DNA from 3 places in the Micromonospora sp. PRAS1 genome. Region 1 is predicted to be linked to each of the others. Evidence: riboswitches for the same ligand, from Rfam matches in the RefSeq annotation. Region 1 holds a riboswitch; each other region holds the start of a gene.
What was found. A riboswitch is a leader RNA that binds a small molecule or an ion and turns the genes downstream of it on or off. The one in region 1 is predicted to bind cyclic di-AMP.
Positions count from the first base shown of each region.

Region 2: linked by a shared signal. The riboswitch ahead of AC507J_RS21580 (coiled-coil domain-containing protein) and the one ahead of AC507J_RS04915 (C40 family peptidase) in region 1 are both predicted to bind cyclic di-AMP.
Region 3: linked by a shared signal. The riboswitch ahead of AC507J_RS06565 (coiled-coil domain-containing protein) and the one ahead of AC507J_RS04915 (C40 family peptidase) in region 1 are both predicted to bind cyclic di-AMP.

Region 1 covers NZ_JCANNB010000003.1:247,361-253,292, forward strand. Annotated here, with positions in the region: gene AC507J_RS04905 ((Fe-S)-binding protein) at 1-1,679, shown strand, start outside; gene AC507J_RS04910 (C40 family peptidase) at 1,934-2,947, shown strand; cyclic di-AMP (ydaO/yuaA leader) riboswitch at 3,133-3,270, shown strand; gene AC507J_RS04915 (C40 family peptidase) at 3,325-4,323, shown strand; gene dcd (dCTP deaminase) at 4,471-5,049, opposite strand; gene AC507J_RS04925 (pyridoxamine 5'-phosphate oxidase family protein) at 5,125-5,667, shown strand; gene AC507J_RS04930 (zinc metalloprotease) at 5,734-5,932, opposite strand, start outside.
Region 2 covers NZ_JCANNB010000024.1:58,642-64,573, reverse strand. Annotated here, with positions in the region: gene AC507J_RS21595 (carbonic anhydrase) at 1-587, opposite strand, end outside; gene AC507J_RS21590 (alpha/beta fold hydrolase) at 736-1,671, shown strand; gene AC507J_RS21585 (HelD family protein) at 1,783-3,897, shown strand; cyclic di-AMP (ydaO/yuaA leader) riboswitch at 4,047-4,178, shown strand; gene AC507J_RS21580 (coiled-coil domain-containing protein) at 4,183-5,289, shown strand; gene AC507J_RS21575 (1-phosphofructokinase family hexose kinase) at 5,459-5,932, shown strand, end outside.
Region 3 covers NZ_JCANNB010000004.1:265,215-271,146, reverse strand. Annotated here, with positions in the region: gene AC507J_RS06575 (helix-turn-helix transcriptional regulator) at 1-89, opposite strand, end outside; gene AC507J_RS06570 (carbonic anhydrase) at 282-971, shown strand; gene AC507J_RS06565 (coiled-coil domain-containing protein) at 1,075-2,091, opposite strand; cyclic di-AMP (ydaO/yuaA leader) riboswitch at 2,095-2,226, opposite strand; gene AC507J_RS06560 (YibE/F family protein) at 2,393-3,757, opposite strand; gene AC507J_RS06555 (metal-sensitive transcriptional regulator) at 4,078-4,374, opposite strand; gene AC507J_RS06550 (heavy-metal-associated domain-containing protein) at 4,493-4,720, shown strand; gene AC507J_RS06545 (DUF8832 domain-containing protein) at 4,735-5,715, shown strand; gene AC507J_RS06540 (heavy metal translocating P-type ATPase) at 5,727-5,932, shown strand, end outside.

The sequences.
Region 1 (5,932 bases):
TCGAGTACCCGGCCTGGGCCACCCCGCTCAGCCACGCGGTCGGCGCGGCGCTGCCGGGCTGGGAGGCCGGGGTCAGCGTCGCCGCCCTGATCAAGATCGCCATCTCGATGACCTGGCTCATCGTGATCTCGCTGAACGTGACCATGGGGGTGGCCTGGCACCGCTTCCTCGCCTTCCCCAACATCTTCTTCAAGCGGAACCCGGGCAGCGCCGGCTCCGGCCTCGGCGCGCTGCGGCCGATGATGAGCGGCGGCAAGCCGCTCGACTTCGAGGAGGCCGACCCGGAGTCCGACCAGTTCGGTGTCGCCCAGGTCGAGCAGTTCACCTGGAAGGGTCTGCTGGACTTCAGCACCTGCACCGAGTGCGGCCGGTGCCAGTCGCAGTGCCCGGCCTGGAACACCGGCAAGCCGCTGTCGCCGAAGCTGCTCGTGCTCAGCCTGCGCGACCACGCGTACGCCAAGGCCCCCTACCTGCTGGCGGGCGGCGGCAAGGACCTGACCGGCGAGGAGAAGGCCACCGCCGCGCAGCTCGCCCACGTCGACGTACTGGCGCTGGCCGAGGCGGAGAAGCCGCTGATCGGCGACGCCGAGGCGGGCGGTGTGATCGACCCGGACGTGCTCTGGTCGTGCACCACCTGTGGTGCCTGTGTGGAGCAGTGCCCGGTGGACATCGAGCACGTCGACCACATCGTGGACATGCGCCGCTACCAGGTGCTCATCGAGTCGAGCTTCCCGTCGGAGGCCGGCGTGATGCTGCGCAACCTGGAGAACAAGGGCAACCCATGGGGCGCCCCGCAGAACACCCGCGAGGACTGGACCAAGGGCCTCGACTTCGAGGTGCCGCGGGTCGGCGAGGTCGAGGACTTCGAGTACCTGTTCTGGGTGGGCTGCGCGGGTGCCTTCGAGGACCGGGCCAAGAAGACCACCCGGGCGGTGGCCACCCTGCTGAACGAGGCGGGCGTCTCCTTCGCCATCCTCGGCGAGGGCGAGACCTGCTCGGGTGACCCGGCCCGGCGGATCGGCAACGAGTTCGTCTTCCAGATGCTCGCCCAGCAGAACGTGGAGACCCTGAACGAGGCGTTCGAGGGGCGGGAGAAGGCCAAGCGCAAGATCGTCGCGACCTGCCCGCACTGCTTCAACACCCTGGGCAACGAGTACGGCCAGCTCGGCGGCGAGTTCGAGGTGGTGCACCACACCCAACTGCTGGCCCACCTGGTCGCCACCGGAAAGCTCACCCCGGTGCAGCCGGTCGACGGCGGGGTGACCTACCACGACCCCTGCTACCTCGGTCGGCACAACCGGGTGTTCACCCCGCCGCGCGAGGTGCTGGGCAGCGCCATCGCCGGTGGGTCCGGCGGCGGTGCGGACGGTGGCGGTCTCGTCGAGATGCCGCGTAACAGCGAGCGTTCCTTCTGCTGCGGCGCCGGTGGCGCGCGGATGTGGATGGAGGAGCGCATCGGCAAGCGGATCAACGTGGACCGGGTGGAGGAGGCCATGTCCACCGGGGCGCGGACGGTGGCGGTCGGCTGCCCGTTCTGTTCCACCATGCTCAGCGACGGCGTGAACGGCAAGGGCGCCGGTGAGCAGGTCGAGGTGATCGATGTGGCAAGCGTCCTGCTCCGGTCGGTCAAGCCCGAGCAGTCCCCGACCGCCACGGCGCAGGAGTCGGTAGGCGGCTGACCCACGACCCGTACGCGGGGTGCGACGGTACCTTCACCGGTGCGGCCGCACCCCGTTTACGTATTGGCCCGGATAACTGTTACGGGAATGGTCGACACCCTTTGTATTCGACCGGTAGCGCAAACGTGAATGGGCCGTTGGTTGCCTTGATTCCGCACCACGCCTTCCCTACTCTTGGGCACCGACCGCCGTAGGTCGTCTGTCCCGCCCCCTACCGCTCGCGGGACGCCCGGTGGTCGGTTGCAAAGGAGTCGGTGCCGGTGGCAACCATGCCCCTTCATCGTCGCGCGCCCGGACGCTCCCGCCGTCCCGGTGGCCTGCACCGGGCCGCCCGCCGGCTGGTCGTCCTGGTCGCCGCCGCCGCGGTCGGAGCTGGCCTGCTCGCCGCCCCCGCGTACGCGGAGCCGTCGGTCGAGCAGATCGAGGCGGAGATCGACAAGCAGTGGCAGCGACTGGAACCCACAATCGAGCAGTACAACAAGGTGCGGTCCCAGCTGAAGGTGAACCGCGAGAAGTCCAAGACGATCCAGAAGAAGATCGAGCCGCTGGCCCTGGAGACCGAGCTGGCGATGAACCGGGTGGGTGACATGGCCTCCCGGTACTACATCACCGGCCCGTCGTCCGACCTCGGCGCGGTGCTGCTCAACGCCAAGCCGGACACGCTCGGCGAGCAGATGGCCTTCCTGAACCGGCTGGCGGCGCAGGAGCGCCGCGAGCTGGAGGGCGTCATGAAGGTCAAGAAGAAGTACGACGACCAGAAGGCCAAGCTCGACGCCCTGATCGCCGACCAGGAGGCCAAGGAGAAGCAGCTGGCGGCGAAGAAGAAGCAGATCGACGCCGAGATCAAGCGGCTGGAGAAGTCGCTGCCGGTGACCGTGGTCAAGACGACCAACTGCCCGACCATCAAGGACGTGGTCAGCGCGGCAGCGCGGACCGCCATCCAGGTCGCCTGCGCCCAGGTCGGCAAGCCGTACGTCTGGGGTGCCACCGGGCCGAACTCGTTCGACTGCTCCGGGCTCACCCAGTACGCCTACAAGGCCGCCGGCATCCACCTGACCCACTTCACGGGCGCCCAGTGGAGCGAGAACAAGGCGGTTTCCCGGGCCGAGGCCCGGCCGGGCGACCTGGTCTTCTTCCGCAGCGACGTGAGTCACGTCGGGCTCTATCTGGGTAACAACCTGATGGTGCACTCGCCCCGCGCCGGCAAGCCGGTGAACGTCTCGCCGATCACGACCATGCCGATCGCCGGCTTCCGCCGCCCCGGCTGATCCGCGCCGCTGAGCGGTAGCACAGGAACGAACGAAGGCCCCGGGTCAAGCGACCCGGGGCCTTCGTCGTTGTCGGATTTATGCACCGACAGTGATGGCGTGGGTGTGTTGCGTATCGACGTGGATCGTCCCTACGCTGGGCAATCGCCGGCCGGCTGGCAGCTCCGCCCACCGAGGGCGGTAACGGTCCGGCACCGCCGAGTCGTTCTGTCGAGCGAGCCGGGGACCCAGGTACCCGGGGTGAATCCGCGACGCTCGCGGTAGGGCGCCCCCTTCCCGCCCGAACCCGTCAGCTAACCCGGTAGGCGGTATCGGAAGAAGGAGTACGGAGCCCGGTGGCACACCATGCCCCGCGGCCACCGTCACGACGGCCGGCGATGCCCGGTCCGACGACGGCTGCGCCGCGTTTCCGCTGGTACCGCTGCACCACCGCACTCGCCGCGCTGACCGCGACCGCCGTCATCCTGACCGGCGGCGCGACGGCGGCGTACGCCGACCCCAGGGTCGCCGACATCGAGCGCCAGATCGACGAGGACTGGAACCGGCTCGAACCCGTCATCGAACGGCACAACGCCACGCGGCAGGACCTGGCCGTCAAACGGCGGCAGGCCGATGCCCTGGCCGTCCGGATCGCCCCACTGCAACGGCAGGTTGACGAGGCGATGGATCGGGTCGGCAAGCTGGCCGTCCGGGCCTACAAGGGCGGCACGGTCCGCGTGGTCAACACGCTGCTGGGCAGCAGGTCGCCCGGCGAGGTGGTCGAGCAGCTCGGCCTGCTCGACCGCTACGCACAATTCCAGCAGGAGGACGTACGGCAGGCGCGCGAGCTGCGCGACGAACTGGCCGCCGCCAAGGGTGCGCTGGACCGCAGCATCGACCAGCTGGCGAGCACCGAGGCCGAACTCGGGCAGAAGCGCCGGCAGATCGACGCCGAGATCGACCGGTTGCAGCGGCTGCGGCTGCGGGCGTACGGCAAGGGGGGTGGTGGGCCACTGCGCCCGGCACCCTGTCCGGCCGGCTACCCGGGCGGGCCAGCCGGGAAGGCGGTCACCTTCGCCTGCGCCCAGATCGGCAAGCCGTACGCCTGGGGCGCCGAGGGACCGAACGCGTACGACTGCTCCGGGCTGACCCTGGCCGCGTGGGCGCGCGCCGGAGTGACGCTGCCGCACAACGCGGCGCGGCAGCGGCAGGTCACCGCGTCGGTCAGCCGCAGCGCACTGCGCCCGGGTGACCTCGTCTTCTACTACCGCGACCTGCACCACGTCGGCATGTACGTCGGCGGTGGCTGGGTGGTGCACTCCTCCCGGGCGGGGCAGCCGGTCAAGATGAAGCGGATGGACGACAGCCCGATCCACAGCTTCGGCCGACCCGGCTGACGCGGCTCGCGTACCACGGCCGGGTCCGCGCCTGCGACGGCGCGGGCCCGGCCGTTCAGGCCGAGGTCGATGGCGGTGGCATCTTCATGCGGGGCGGCACGGCGGCTCGCACCCTTTCGGCGTGGCGGGCGATCGTTCCGGTGGGCCTCAGCGGACCGGCCAGGTGCGCCAGTTCTGCCAGGCGCGGCTCGGTGTCGGGCCGCGCTGCCCCTGGTAGCGCGAGCCGTAGACGGCCGAGCCGTAGGGGTGCTCGGCCGGGGAGGAGAGCCGGAAGATGCAGAGCTGGCCGATCTTCATGCCCGGCCAGAGGGTGATCGGCAGGTTGGCCACGTTGGAGAGCTCCAGCGTGACGTGGCCGGAGAAGCCGGGGTCGATGAAGCCCGCAGTGGAGTGGGTGAGCAGACCGAGCCGGCCCAGGCTCGACTTGCCTTCGAGCCGCCCGGCCAACTGGTCGCCGAGGGAGATGACCTCCAGCGTGGAGGCGAGCACGAACTCACCCGGGTGCAGCACGAAGGGCTCACCGTCGGGCACCTCGACCGGCGAGGTCAGATCGTCCTGCCGGGTAGCCGGGTCGATGTGGGTGTAGAGATGGTTGTTGAAGACCCGGAACAGCTTGTCCAGGCGTACGTCGATGCTGGATGGCTGCACCAGGGTGGGCTCGAAGGGCTCCAACGCCAGGGCGCCCGCCTTGATCTCGGAGACCAGGTCGCGGTCGGAGAGCAGCATCGACACACCATAGCGGTACGGGTGACCTGCGTGTCGGACTACCTGCTTAGAACGTATGTTCGATAAGATGTGGTCATGGCTTCCTGGTCCGAATTCGCCGCTGACGAGCCCCGACTCGCCGACGGGATCCGCGTTCTCATGCAGCAGTACGGCCCTGGCTTCGGCTACCTGGCCACGGTCCGCGCCGACGGCGGGCCCCGGGTGCACCCGGTCTCCCCGGTGATCACCGACGACGGGCTCTTCTGCTTCGTGATCGACTCGCCGAAGCGGCGCGACCTGGAGCGCGACGGGCGCTACGCGCTGCACTCGTTCCCGCCCGAGGAGAGCGACGACGAGGCGTACGTCGCCGGTCGGGCCCGGCCGGTCACCGACGACGCCACGGTGACCCGACTGGCCCTCGCGGCCCGGGCCGCCCCGCACGCCGACTGGCGGCTCTTCGAGTTCACCGTCGACGTGGCGATGCTCGCCCGGCACGAGCAGGTCGGCACCGGCGCGCCGGGCGACCTGGTGGGGCGACCGGCGGTCCAGGTCTGGCTCGACCCGGCTGGCACCGCCACCGAAGCCAACCGTCTCGCGCCGCTGCCGGCCCGCTCGGGCCGCCACGCCCGCGCGGCCTGACGACATGCGGCCGGTGCCGGCCCCGATTCCCGAGGCCGGCACCGGCGTACGTGTCAGGCTGCCGCGCTACGCGCGATAGGTGTTCCAAGCGTTGATCATCCGGGTCGCCTGACCCGGCGTGAACTGGTACATGCAGGAGTCGTACGAGTAGTCCATGAAGTTGGTGATCGGGTCCAGGCCCGGGCTGGAGCAGGTGTCCCGACCGGTCGGGCAGCCGCTCGCCGGAGATGCCTCCGCCGGGGTGTCCGCAACCTGGTCGCCCTGG
Region 2 (5,932 bases), on a different contig from region 1:
CTCACGGCGACCCGACCGGCCCGCAGCGGTTCCGCCAGCAGCGGGTCACCACGCAGCGTGGCCACCGTACGGCGGACGTGCCTGCGGATCGCCAACGGCTGCACCTGCGGTTCGTCCAGCCCCACCTCGGCCACTGCCGGCGCGATCCGGTCCACCAGATGGGCCAGGGCGCCCTGCGGGCGGCGGTCGCTGCGCAGCGCATCGATCGCGGCGTCGATCGCGCCGCACCGCTCGTGGCCCAGCACCATGATCAACGGTACGCCCAACACCTCGACCACGTACTCGATCGAGCCGAGCACCACCCGGTCCAGCACATGCCCGCCGGTGCGGATGACGCAGATCGAGCCGAAGGTCTGGTCGAAGATCGCCTCCAGCGGCACCCGGGAGTCGATACAGCCGAGCAGGACCGCGTACGGCTGCTGGTCACCGGAGGCGCTCGCCGCCGCGGCGGTCACGTCGTGCCCGTGCACCGGCTGGCCGCTGACGAAGCGCCGGTTGCCGGCGAGCAGTTCGGCCAGGGCCGCCCGGGGCGTACCGCCGCGCGCCCGGCCCGACGTTCCGGTGCGTACCGCCCGCGACACCGCCATGGCTCCAGCTTGGTCGGGCCGGCCCGGGCGCGGAGACGGTTGGCGAATCTTCCGCTCGTCCCGGTTCGCGTGGTGTCATGACGGGTAGCCGGTGTTACCACCGGGTATCCCAGGTGTTACGCATCCGCGCGGCCGTGGGGAGGTGGCCATGCCAGAGCCCGTCGAGGTACGGCTCTCCGACGACGTACGCCTGCACGTGGAGGCCAGCGGACCGACCGATGCCGAGGTCACGGTGGTGCTGGTGCACGGCTGGACGTTGGACGGGCGGAGCTGGCACCGGCAGCTGAGCGCCCTGCGGGAGAGGTTCGACTCGGTCCGGGTGGTCGCATACGACGCGCGCGGACACGGCCGCTCCAGCTGCATGACGTTGCCCACCGCCACCCTGGCCCAGCTCGGCGACGACCTGGCGGCGGTGCTTGACGCGGCGGCGCCCACCGGCCGGGTGGTGCTGGCCGGCCATTCGATGGGCGGCATGACGATCATGGAGTACGCGCACCGCCACCCCGACCACTTCGCCCGCCGGGTGGCCGGACTGGTCTTCGTCTCCACCACCGCCGAGGGGCACACCCACACCGTCTACGGCCTGTCGCCACGGATCGCCCGGTTGATCCGGCTGGCCGAGACCACCGGGGCCGGGGTACTGGCCCGCTGTGGCGCCTGGCGACCGCCCCGGGCCCTGCTGCGGGCGCTGCGCCCCAGCATCCGCTGGATGCTCTTCGGCGAACGCTGCGATCCCGTCGACATCCGACTGGTCACCTCGGCTGTCGCCCGTGCCTCGCTGCGCTCGATCGGCGGCTTCCGGGCCTCGTTCGGCGCCCAGCACCGGTTGGCGACGCTGGCCGAGCTGGCCCACCTACCGGCCGCGGCCCTGGTCGGCGACCGGGACCGACTCACCCCGCCGCCGTGCGCGGAGTCGATCGCCGCCGCGCTGCCCGCCACCGAGCTGACCGTCTGCCCCGGTGCCGGCCACATGCTGATGATGGAGCGCCCCGAGGAGGTCAACGCCGCCCTGGGCGGCGTACTGCGCCAGGTCCTCGCCGCCGCACCGGCCCGCGTCGGCCCTCGCCGCCGACGCCGCCCCTGACCGGGGTCCTTCCGCCACCGCCGACGTTGCGAAGGTGCCCTTCCGGGCACCTGTTCGGCGGGGCGTAATCTCGTGCGGTTGGCCGGGCGGCGTCACGAGGAGAAGCGAGCGGTGGATCAGAGCACCCTGGATCAGGAGATCGCCGTCGAGCAACGGCATCTCGACCGGGTGTACGCGCGACTGGCCGAGCTGCGTCAGGCCGCGGTGCGGGCCGAACGGGACGGCTACCGGCTGGCCCGGGTCGGTAACTTCGGCGCCCTGGTCGAGCGGGACGCGATGGTCTTCCACGCCGCCCAGCGGCGTCATCTGCTCGACGCCGAATACGAGGGACTGGTCTTCGGCCGCCTCGACCTGCGCGACGGGCAGGTGCTCTACGTCGGGCGGCTCGGCATCCGCGACGAGGACGCCAGCACGCTTGTGGTGGACTGGCGGGCGCCGGCCGCTGCCGCCTTCTACCAGGCCACCCCCGCCGAGCCGCTCGGCGTGGTGCGCCGCCGGACGATCCAGTCCAGCGGCGAGCGGGTCACCCGGATCGAGGACGACCTGCTCGACCCGGACGCCGCGCCGCCGGAGATGCCGGTGGTGGGCGACGGTGCCCTGCTGGCCACCCTGTCCCGGACCACCGGCCGGGGCATGCGCGACATCGTGGCGACCATCCAGCGGGAGCAGGACGAGGCGATCCGTTCCCCCGGCTCGGGAGTCACAGTCGTTTCGGGCGGTCCGGGCACCGGCAAGACGGCTGTGGCGCTGCACCGGGCCGCGTACCTGCTCTACGCCGACCGCAGCCGGTACGCCGGCGGCGGCATCCTGGTGATCGGTCCCTCCTCGGTCTTCGTCGAGTACATCGCCTCGGTGCTGCCGTCACTTGGCGAGGAGACCGCCACCCTGCACTCGCTGGGCAGCCTCTTCCTCGGGGTGGCCGCCACCCGTACCGACAGGCCCGAGGTGGCGGCGATCAAGGGCTCGCTGCGGATGCGCAAGGTGCTGGAACGGGCCGCCCGGGACGCCGTGCCCGACTCGCCGGCCGAACTGCGCCTGCTCTACCGGGGGCAGCTGCTGCGGCTGGAGCGCAGCGAGCTGGACGCCATCCGGGACCGGGCGTTGCCCCGGGGCGCCCGCCGCAACGAGGTGCGCCGGGCCGGCTTCGACGGGGTGCTCGCCGCGCTCTGGACGCAGGCCCGCCGGCTGGGCATTTCCGGGCTGCCGGAGCAGCGTGCCTTCGAGGACGAGCTGATCGACCGGACCGACTTCCGGGACTTCCTCAAGGCCTGGTGGCCCCGGCTGCACCCCCGGCACGTGCTCGGCTGGCTGGCACATCCGGACCGACTGCGCCGCTACACCGCCGGGCTGCTCTCCGGTGCCGAGACCCGGCTGCTCGGTCAGGCGTACCGGGAGTCGGCCGAGCAGGGGCCGAGCGTGGCCGACGTGGCACTCCTCGACGAGTTGGACGCGCTGCTCGGCAAGCCGATGCGCCCGGCCCGCCCGAAGCGCGACCCGTACCAGCTGGCCGGCGGGGTACGCGAGCTGAGCACCTTCGCCGACCGGCAGCGGGCCGCCCGGCAGGCGGCCCGGGAACGCCCGGAAGACTACCGGGACTACGCCCACGTGGTGGTCGACGAGTCTCAGGACGTCTCGCCGATGCAGTGGCGGATGATCGGCCGACGCGGCCGGCTGGCCTCCTGGACCGTGGTCGGCGACCCGGCGCAGACCGCTTGGACCGGTGATCCGCAGGAGCTGGCCAGCGCCCGGGACCGGGCGCTGGGCCGGCGCCGCCGGCACCGGTTCACGCTCACCACCAACTACCGCAACTCGGCGGAGATCTTCGCGGTGGCGGCGGCCGAGATCCGCCGGGTGTACCCGGATCTCGCGCTGCCCACGGCGGTCCGCACCACCGGGGTCGACCCGGTGCAGCTGACGGTGCCGGCGGCAGAGCTGGCGAGCACCGTCGCGACGGCGACGAGCACCCTGCTCGACGAGGTCGAGGGCACCGTCGGGGTGATCACGCCGGTGCCGCGCCGGGACGAGGTCGCGGCCTGGCTCGATGGCCTCGGTGGGGAGCGCCTACAGGTGGTGACCAGCCTGGAGGCCAAGGGCATGGAGTACGACGGGGTGGTGCTTGTCGCGCCGGGCGAGATCCGGGCGGAGCCCGGTGCCGGGGTACGCACCCTCTACGTCGCCCTGTCCCGGGCCACCCAACGGCTCACCACGGTCGACCCGACCGGCTGACCAAGTCCGGGAAAATTGCCGCCTTAGTGGCGTTATGTCTGATTTACTGGTGAACGAGCCAGTACCAGGAGTCACAGTGGCTGCAACAGTCACACCAGCCCCGGTACGCTCGGACCCGGCCTCCGCCAGGCGGCACCCACCGGTGCCGGCGGTGGTCGCCGCCTAATCGCCCGCCAGGGCGAGCCGGGGAACCATGTTCCTGGGGTGCATCCGCACACGCGGTAGGGATCTTCCGTCCCGAACCCGTCAGCTAACCCGGTCGGCGGCTGACGGAAGGACATGTGCATGCCAGCAGTGGCAACCGTGAGACCGGCCGCCCGGATGGCGGCCCTGACCGCCGCGGGGCTCGCCCTCGTGTTGAGCGTCACGCTCGCACCGTTCAGCCCCGCGGCCGCCGCGCCACCACCGTTGCGCGCGGCAGCCCCCAGCGACGTGGACGACGAGGGTGGTACCCCGGCGCTGCGCGCCCAACTGGAGGCGGCCAGCAAGGGCTATCTCGACGCCAAGACCGCGCTGGACCGCTCGGTCAAGCGGCAGCAGGAACTGGCCAGACGGCTCGACGCCACCGAGGAGCAACTCGGCGACCGCACCGCCAAGGTGGCCGAGATCGCCGCGCAGGCGTACCGCACCGGTCGGCTCGGTGCCGCGTCGGCGCTGCTGAACAGCGGCACCCCGGCCGGCTTCATGGACCGGGCGGCGGCGCTGGACGTGGTCGCCGCCAACGAGGACCGCGCGGTGCGCGAGCTACAGGCGAGCTGGGACGAGATCCGCCAGACCAAGCGGGCGCTGGACATCGAGGTCCAGGAGGAACGCAAGCAGGTCGCCGTGATGGCCAAGCGCAAGGAACAGGCCGAGCGGGCGCTGACCGTCGCCAACGAGCGGGCCGAGGCGGCCGAGCGCGCCGCCGAGGCGGCCGAGCGGGCCACCCGGGCGCCGACGAGCACCCGGTCGTCCAGCCCCACCGCCAAGCCGGCGCCCCGCAACGCCAACGGCTCGTGGCCGAAGGAGTCGTGCAGCGTCAACGACCCCACCCCGGCCAACGGCTGCATCACCCCGCGTACGCTGCACGCGCTGAACCAGGCCAAGGCCGCCGGCTTCAAGCGGTACGTCTCCTGCTACCGCTCCGGCGGCTCGGGTGAACACCCGAAGGGTCGGGCCTGTGACTTCGCCGCACAGAAGAACGGCTTCGGCGGCGCGGCCACGGGTGGCGACCGGACGTACGGCAACAACCTGGCGGCGTACTTCGTGAACAACTCCGACCGGCTCGCTGTGCTCTACGTGATCTGGTACAAGCAGATCTGGCTGCCCAGCAGTGGGTGGAAGACGTACAGCGGCGCTCGCGGCGACCCGTCCAGCGACCACACCAACCACGTGCACCTCTCGGTCTACTGACGAAGGACCGGCACGCCGGGTGGGTCGCCTCGCAGGGGCGACCCACCCGGCGTCGTTTCCGCCTCCGCCCGTCGCCGTGCGCCGTCGCGTCACGTTGGTTACCGTCCTTGCAGTAAGCGGACATTTCGTCGTCGCCAGCGGGAGGAACGGTCATGGACAGGTGCCAGCTGTGAGCGGGCGGGTCATGGTGTTCGCACCGACGCCACTGCTCACCGTCACGATCGACCAGCCGAACGACAACCCCGAGCTGCACCTGCATCCCGGCGGCCAGGGCGTCTGGCAGGCCCGGATGGTGCTGTCGCACGGCGTCGACGTCGTGCTCTGCACGGCGCTCGGCGGCGAGATCGGGCAGGTGTTGAAACCGCTGCTGGTGAGCGAGGGCGTCGACCTCAAGGTGGTGACGCGCGACTCGGGCGGCAGCGGCGGGTACGTGCACGACCGCCGCGAGGGCACCCGGCAGGAGATCGTCGACGTGACCGGCCAGCCGTTGAGCCGGCACGAGCTGGACGAGCTGTACAACCTGGCCCTCGGCGAGGGGCTGCGCGCGGCGGTGAGCGTACTCAGTGGCCCGAACGATCCGTCACTGGTGCCCGCCGACCTCTACCGCCGCTTCGCCGCCGACCTCGGCGCCAACGGCAGCCGG
Region 3 (5,932 bases), on a different contig from region 1:
GCGATGGCGAGCAGTACGTGGGCGTGATTCGTGAGGAAAGTCCAGTTTCGGGCACTTTCCCGTTCGCCTGTGGTCGCCATGCTGGCCATCGTATGTCCGCCGCTCCGGGCGCAGCCTGCTGTGCCCTGCTGTCCCGCCGTTGGCAAGCGTTGCGGGATACCTGAAATGCATATCACGCATAGCTTGACGTAGCTTTGCGGTGCGTGTGACGGTGGTGGCGGCCCGTGACCAGTGTCGGCCGGGATGACCAGGCATTACACCGAGAGACGAGGTGACGCCGGATGAGTCGACCCGGATCGATAAGCGAGCAGCGAGGACCGGAGCGGGAGTTCCTCACGGCCGACGTACCGGGTGCCCCGGAGCGCGCGCTTGCCGAATTGATCGCCGGTAACCGCCGGTTCGTCACCGACGCGCTCCGGCATCCCAACCAGAACGCCAGCCACCGGGCCGCCGTCGCGGCGGAACAGCACCCCTTCGCGGTGATCGTGGGCTGCTCCGACTCCCGGCTCGCTGCCGAGATCATCTTCGATCGTGGGCTGGGCGACCTCTTCGTGGTCCGGACCGCCGGGCACACGGTCGGGCCCGAGGTGCTGGGCAGCGTCGAGTACGCGGTGACCGTGCTGCGTACGCCGTTGGTGGTGGTGCTCGGGCACGACTCGTGCGGCGCCGTGCAGGCGGCCCGCGCGTCGGTGGCCACCGGCACGCCTCCGCCGGGTCACCTCGGAGCCGTGGTGGACGCGGTGGTGCCCAGCCTGCGTCGGGCCCGCGAGGCGGGGATCGAGGAACTGGACGGGATCGTGGACATCCACATCGCGCAGACCGTGGAGGCGATGCTGGAGTCCTCCGAGGCGCTCGCCGCCGAGGTGGCCGCTGGCGGGTGCGCGGTGGTGGGCATGTCGTACCGGCTGGCCGCCGGTGAGGTGCGGGCGGTCACCGCGCGGCCGGCCGAGCTGGCCGGTGCGCCCGCCTGAGCCGCCGGACCGACGCCGAGGGCCGTTCCGGGCCGCCTGACTGACGCCGAGGGCCGTTCCGCCAGCTGGCGGAACGGCCCTCGGTTGTCGCTTCCGGGTGCGCTCAGAGCAGTGACACGTGTACGTGGTCGGTGTGGTTGGACGGGCCGCTGTAGGAACTCCAGCGCTCCGTCGCCGCGAACCAGATCTGCCGGTTCCAGATCACGTAGTAGATGCCCAGCCGGTCGGCGTTGCGGACCAGGAAGGCCGCCAGGTTGTTGCCGTAGATCCGGGTGTCGTTGTTGTGCCACGGCGCGAAGCCGCTGTTCTGCAACGACCAGTCGCAGGCCCGGCCCTTGGGGTGCTCGAACTTGTCACCGGGGCGCCAGCAGCCGACGAACCGGTCGAAACCGGCCCGCTTGACCTCCTTGTACATGTGCAGCGTCCGGGGCGTGATGCAGCCCGACGTGGTCGGGTCGTTCTGGTTGCACGACTCGGGCTTCCAGCCGCCGTCCGCGGCCCGGTTCGGTGCGATCCGGGCGACCGGGGAGGTGGCGGCCACCAGGCCGCCGGTGAGGCCCTCGCCACCGACCAGCCGGAGCGACTTCTCTGCCTCGGTCTTCTTGCGGGCCATGTCGTTTGTCAGCTTCCGCTGCTCGCGTACCTCGGCGTCGAGCGCGAGCTTTGCCGTCTCGGCGCGCAGCTTCACCGCGTTGACCTCGGCCAGCTTCTTGTCGTTGACCAGGTTCAACTCGTCGAGCGCGGAGGCCCGGTCGATGAACGAGCCAGGGGCGTTGCTCTGCAACAGCATGCCGATCGCGCCCACCCGACCGGTCCGGTACGACTGCGTCGCGATCTCCGCGACCTGCGGGGAGAGTTCGTCCAGGGCAGCCTGGGCGCGGCGGACCTCCACCGCGAGTTCGAGCTGCTTCTTCTTGGACTTTTCGAGCTTCGCCTTGGCCTTGGTGAAGTCCCGGTTCGTCGCCTCGATCAGGTCGTTGAGCATCGGCGGGTCGTCGTCGTGCTCCGCCGGTGCGGGTGGCTTCGGCGCGGCCGTCGCAGGCATCGGCCCCGCGAACACGGCGAACGCGGCGCACACGGCCACCACGGGTGTCAACCAGCGGCGTAGGGGTGCCGTCACTGTTTTCCCTTCCATCGACCGCCGACCGGGTTAGCTGACGGGTTCGGGACGGAAGCGGCCCCTACCGCAGTCGCGGATTCACCCCACGTACCTGGGTCCCCGGTTCGCCTGGTGGCGATTGGGCGGCGGCACCGCAGGCGCTGGGGTACGCCTTCGGCGGTGACCGGCAGTGAGGTTACCCGAGAGTCGATCCGGGCTTCTACACCCCGAACCGGGCCAGATGCGTCATTTCGTAATCGCGGTGAGTGACCAGCGACACTCGTGCTGGCCGTGCCGGCCGAGGCGGTCACGTTGAGGAGTGTCACCATGTGGTGTCCGTGCTCCTGTCCGGGTCGGGCCACCCCGGCGGGGTGGCGGTGGGCGTGTTGCGGGTACGCGGTGTGCTGAGGGCGTGCAGCGCCTCGGCCCGGTCCGTCGCCGGCCGGGAAACCGTGGAGGTGTCATCGTCGTCCGGGCCGCCGGGGTCGCCGCCGACCCTGCCGCGCTGCTGTCCGGCCGTGGTCACCAGCGCAGCCAGGGCGGTGGTGAGCGGCACGGCGGCGATCAGCCCGAGCGTGGCCACCACGCTGCGGACGATCTCCTGGGCGAGGAACTCGCTCGTCACGATCTGCCCGAGGGCGCGGGAGTCGGCGGTGAGCAGAAGCAGCAGCGGCAGCGACGCTCCGGCGTACGCCAGGATGATGGTGTTGACCACGGAGGCGATGTGTGCCCGCCCCACCCGGGTCGCCGAGCGGTACAGCTCGCGGCGGGAGAAGTTCGGGTTGGCGTGCCGCAACTCGGTGACCGCGGCGGCCTGGGTGACCGTGACGTCGTCGAGCACGCCCAGTGATCCGATGATGATGCCGGCCAGCAGCAGGCCGTGCAGGTCGACGTCGGCCCGGAACATGGAGAGCGTGGTGGCGTCCTCGCTGCCGAAGCCGGTCAGGTGGGTGGCTCTGGTCGCGGCCAGGCCGAGCAGCCCGGTGAGCACCAGGCTGCCCAGGGTGCCCAGCACGGCAACCGAGGTCTGCGCGGAGATGCCGTGGGTCACGTACAGCACCACGAACATGATCAACGCTGAGCCGACGATGGCGACCAGTAGCGGCGGACTGCCCGCGCTGATGCCGGGGAGCACGAAGGTCAGCAGGATGGCGAAGCTGGCGGCCAGGCCGGCCAGGGCGGCCAGGCCGCGCAGCCGTCCGAAGGCCACGATGGCGGCGGCGAAGAGCACCGCCAGCCAGATCAGCGGCGTGCCCCGCTGGTGCTCGGCGATGTTGTACGTACTGATCGACGGATCCTCCGGGTCGAAGAGCGCGACCAGGATGATCTCGTCGCCGGTGCTGACCCGGGGTGCCCCCGGCCCGTCCGGGATGGGCGTCTGCACCTCCTGGCCCGCGTCGGGGCCGTCCTGCACCTGGACGGTGACGGTGCCGCACGGACCGGCCGCCGCCGTCGGCGTGCCCTCCGGGACCGCCGGGTTGGGCGGACAGGTCTCGGTCACCACCCGGGTGACCGTGCCGTGGTAGCGGGGGGTGTCGTCGGCGGCCTCCGGCCGGGGGGCGTCCCTGGGCCAGAGCACCAGGGCGGCGATCAGGGTGACGAGAAAGAGGGGGACCACCGTCACGATGAGGATCCGCCGCACCCCGGGCGGGGTGGGCGGAGCGGAACGGGTGTGGTCGGCGCCCATTCAATGTCTCCCAACGATTCCAGGGCGGAGTACGTGCCGGCGGCCGGGTCGGTTCAGTGCCTTCGCACCGCCGTCGCGCGGCGCGGCACGGGTTGCCGGAGCGTGGTGAAGTGGCTGCGTACCGTGATGTCCGGGCCGGCTCTCGACGGCCGCCGCGGTGCGGCGGGGGAGGCGGACGCCCGGGGGCGGGCGCGGGCCGCGGGACACGGATGTCGGCTGGGCATCGTGAGCGAATGGTAGCCAGCCCGGCATCCGAACGCCTGTCGCGAGGGTTTGTCGGCGGTTCGTGGCGCGCCGGGGCCTGAGGTGGTGTCGGCTGGTCAGCCGCGCTTCATCAGGCGGCCGACGGCGGCCATCATCTCGGTGGCCATCTCGTCGGCGCGCCCCTCGGCGGCACCCTCGTGCATGCAGTGCCGGGCGTGCCCGTCGAGCAGGCCGAGGGCGACCTTGTCCAGCGCGGCCTGGATGGCGGAGATCTGGGTGAGCACGTCGATGCAGTAGCGGTCCTCGTCGACCATCTTCTCGATGCCACGGACCTGGCCCTCGACGCGGCGCAGCCGGGCGAGCAGCTGGTCCTTGCTGGCGGTGTAGCCGCGGATCGGCGCAGGAGTGCTCATGCGGCCAGCATAACGTACCCCCTGGGGGTATGTTACGGTCGACGGGACGGATACCCCCGGCGGGTATTTGGACGGGTCGCCCGGTCCACCCCTGGTCGGGCGTGGAGAGGAGAGTTCCATGGTCACCACGACGTACCAGGTGCAGGGCATGACCTGCGGGCACTGCGTCAACGCGGTAAGCGCCGAGGTCGGTGCGCTTCCCGGCGTCAACGAGGTGCAGGTCGATCTCGCCGCCGGTCGGGTCACCGTCAGCAGCGAGCAGCCGCTGGACGACGACGTGGTCCGCGCGGCCGTCGACGAGGCCGGATACGAGCTGGTCGGCGGCGGCGCCGACCAGCGGCGGTAGGCCAGGGTGTCCCGATGAACACGGCGACCAAGCTGGGCGGCTTCGCGCTCGGCGTCGCGTTGGTGTTCGGCGCGGCGTACGGAGCCGGTCAGCTGGCCGGCCCCGTCGCCCCGGTGGTCACCGCCGGCCACGAGGCGGACGGCGGCCACTCCGCCGACGGTTCCGCCGCGCCCGGTCACGACCAGGGCAGCGCCGGCCACGAGCCGGCAGCGGGCGGCGACCACCTGCCCGGTGGGCTGCTCGTCTCCGACCGGGGCCACACCCTGACGCCGGTGGCGGCGCCGACGGGCGAGTTCGCCTTCCGGATCGTCGGACCCGACGGCCAGCCGGTCACCGGGTACGACGTCAGCCACGACAAGCGGATGCACCTGATCGTCGCCCGGCGCGACCTCTCCGGCTTCCGGCACGTGCACCCGGAGATGTCACCCGACGGCACCTGGCGGGTCGCCTCGCCGCTTGATGGCCCGGGAGTGTGGCGGGCGTTCGCCGACTTCACCCCGACCGGCGGCGAGCCGTTGACGCTCGGCGTCGACGTCACCGTCCCGGGTGGGCTGGCCGAGGTGCCGCTGCCCGCCCCGGCGAGCAGCACCACGGTCGACGGCTACACCGTCGACCTCGACGGCACGCCACAGCCCGGCCGCAGCACGACGCTGACGCTTACCGTCAGCCGCGACGGCGTACCGGTCGGCGACCTGGAGCCCTACCTGGGTGCGTACGGCCACCTGGTGGCCCTGCGCCGGGGCGATCTCGCGTACCTGCACGTCCATCCGGAGGGGACTCCGGGCGACGGCCGGACGCCGCCCGGTCCACAGGTCAGCTTCGCCACCGAGTTCCCCTCGGCCGGGGCGTACCGGCTCTACCTCGACTTCCAGCACGGCGGGGTGGTACGCACCGCCGAGTTCACGGTGCACGTCGGCGATCCGGGTGAGCTGCCCGCACCGCAGAGCGCCGCGCCCGACGATGGGCACGGCGCACCCGGACACGAGCACGACTGATCGGACCAGCGATGACCACGAGCAGACCGCTGCCGGCGGCGACGAACCTGATCGAGCTCGCCATCGGCGGCATGACCTGTGCCTCCTGCGCCGCCCGGATCGAGAAGAAGCTGAACCGGATGGACGGCGTACAGGCCACCGTCAACTACGCCACCGAGAAGGCCACCGTCTCCTACGACGCGCCGGTCACGCCGGACGACCTGATCGCCACGGTGGA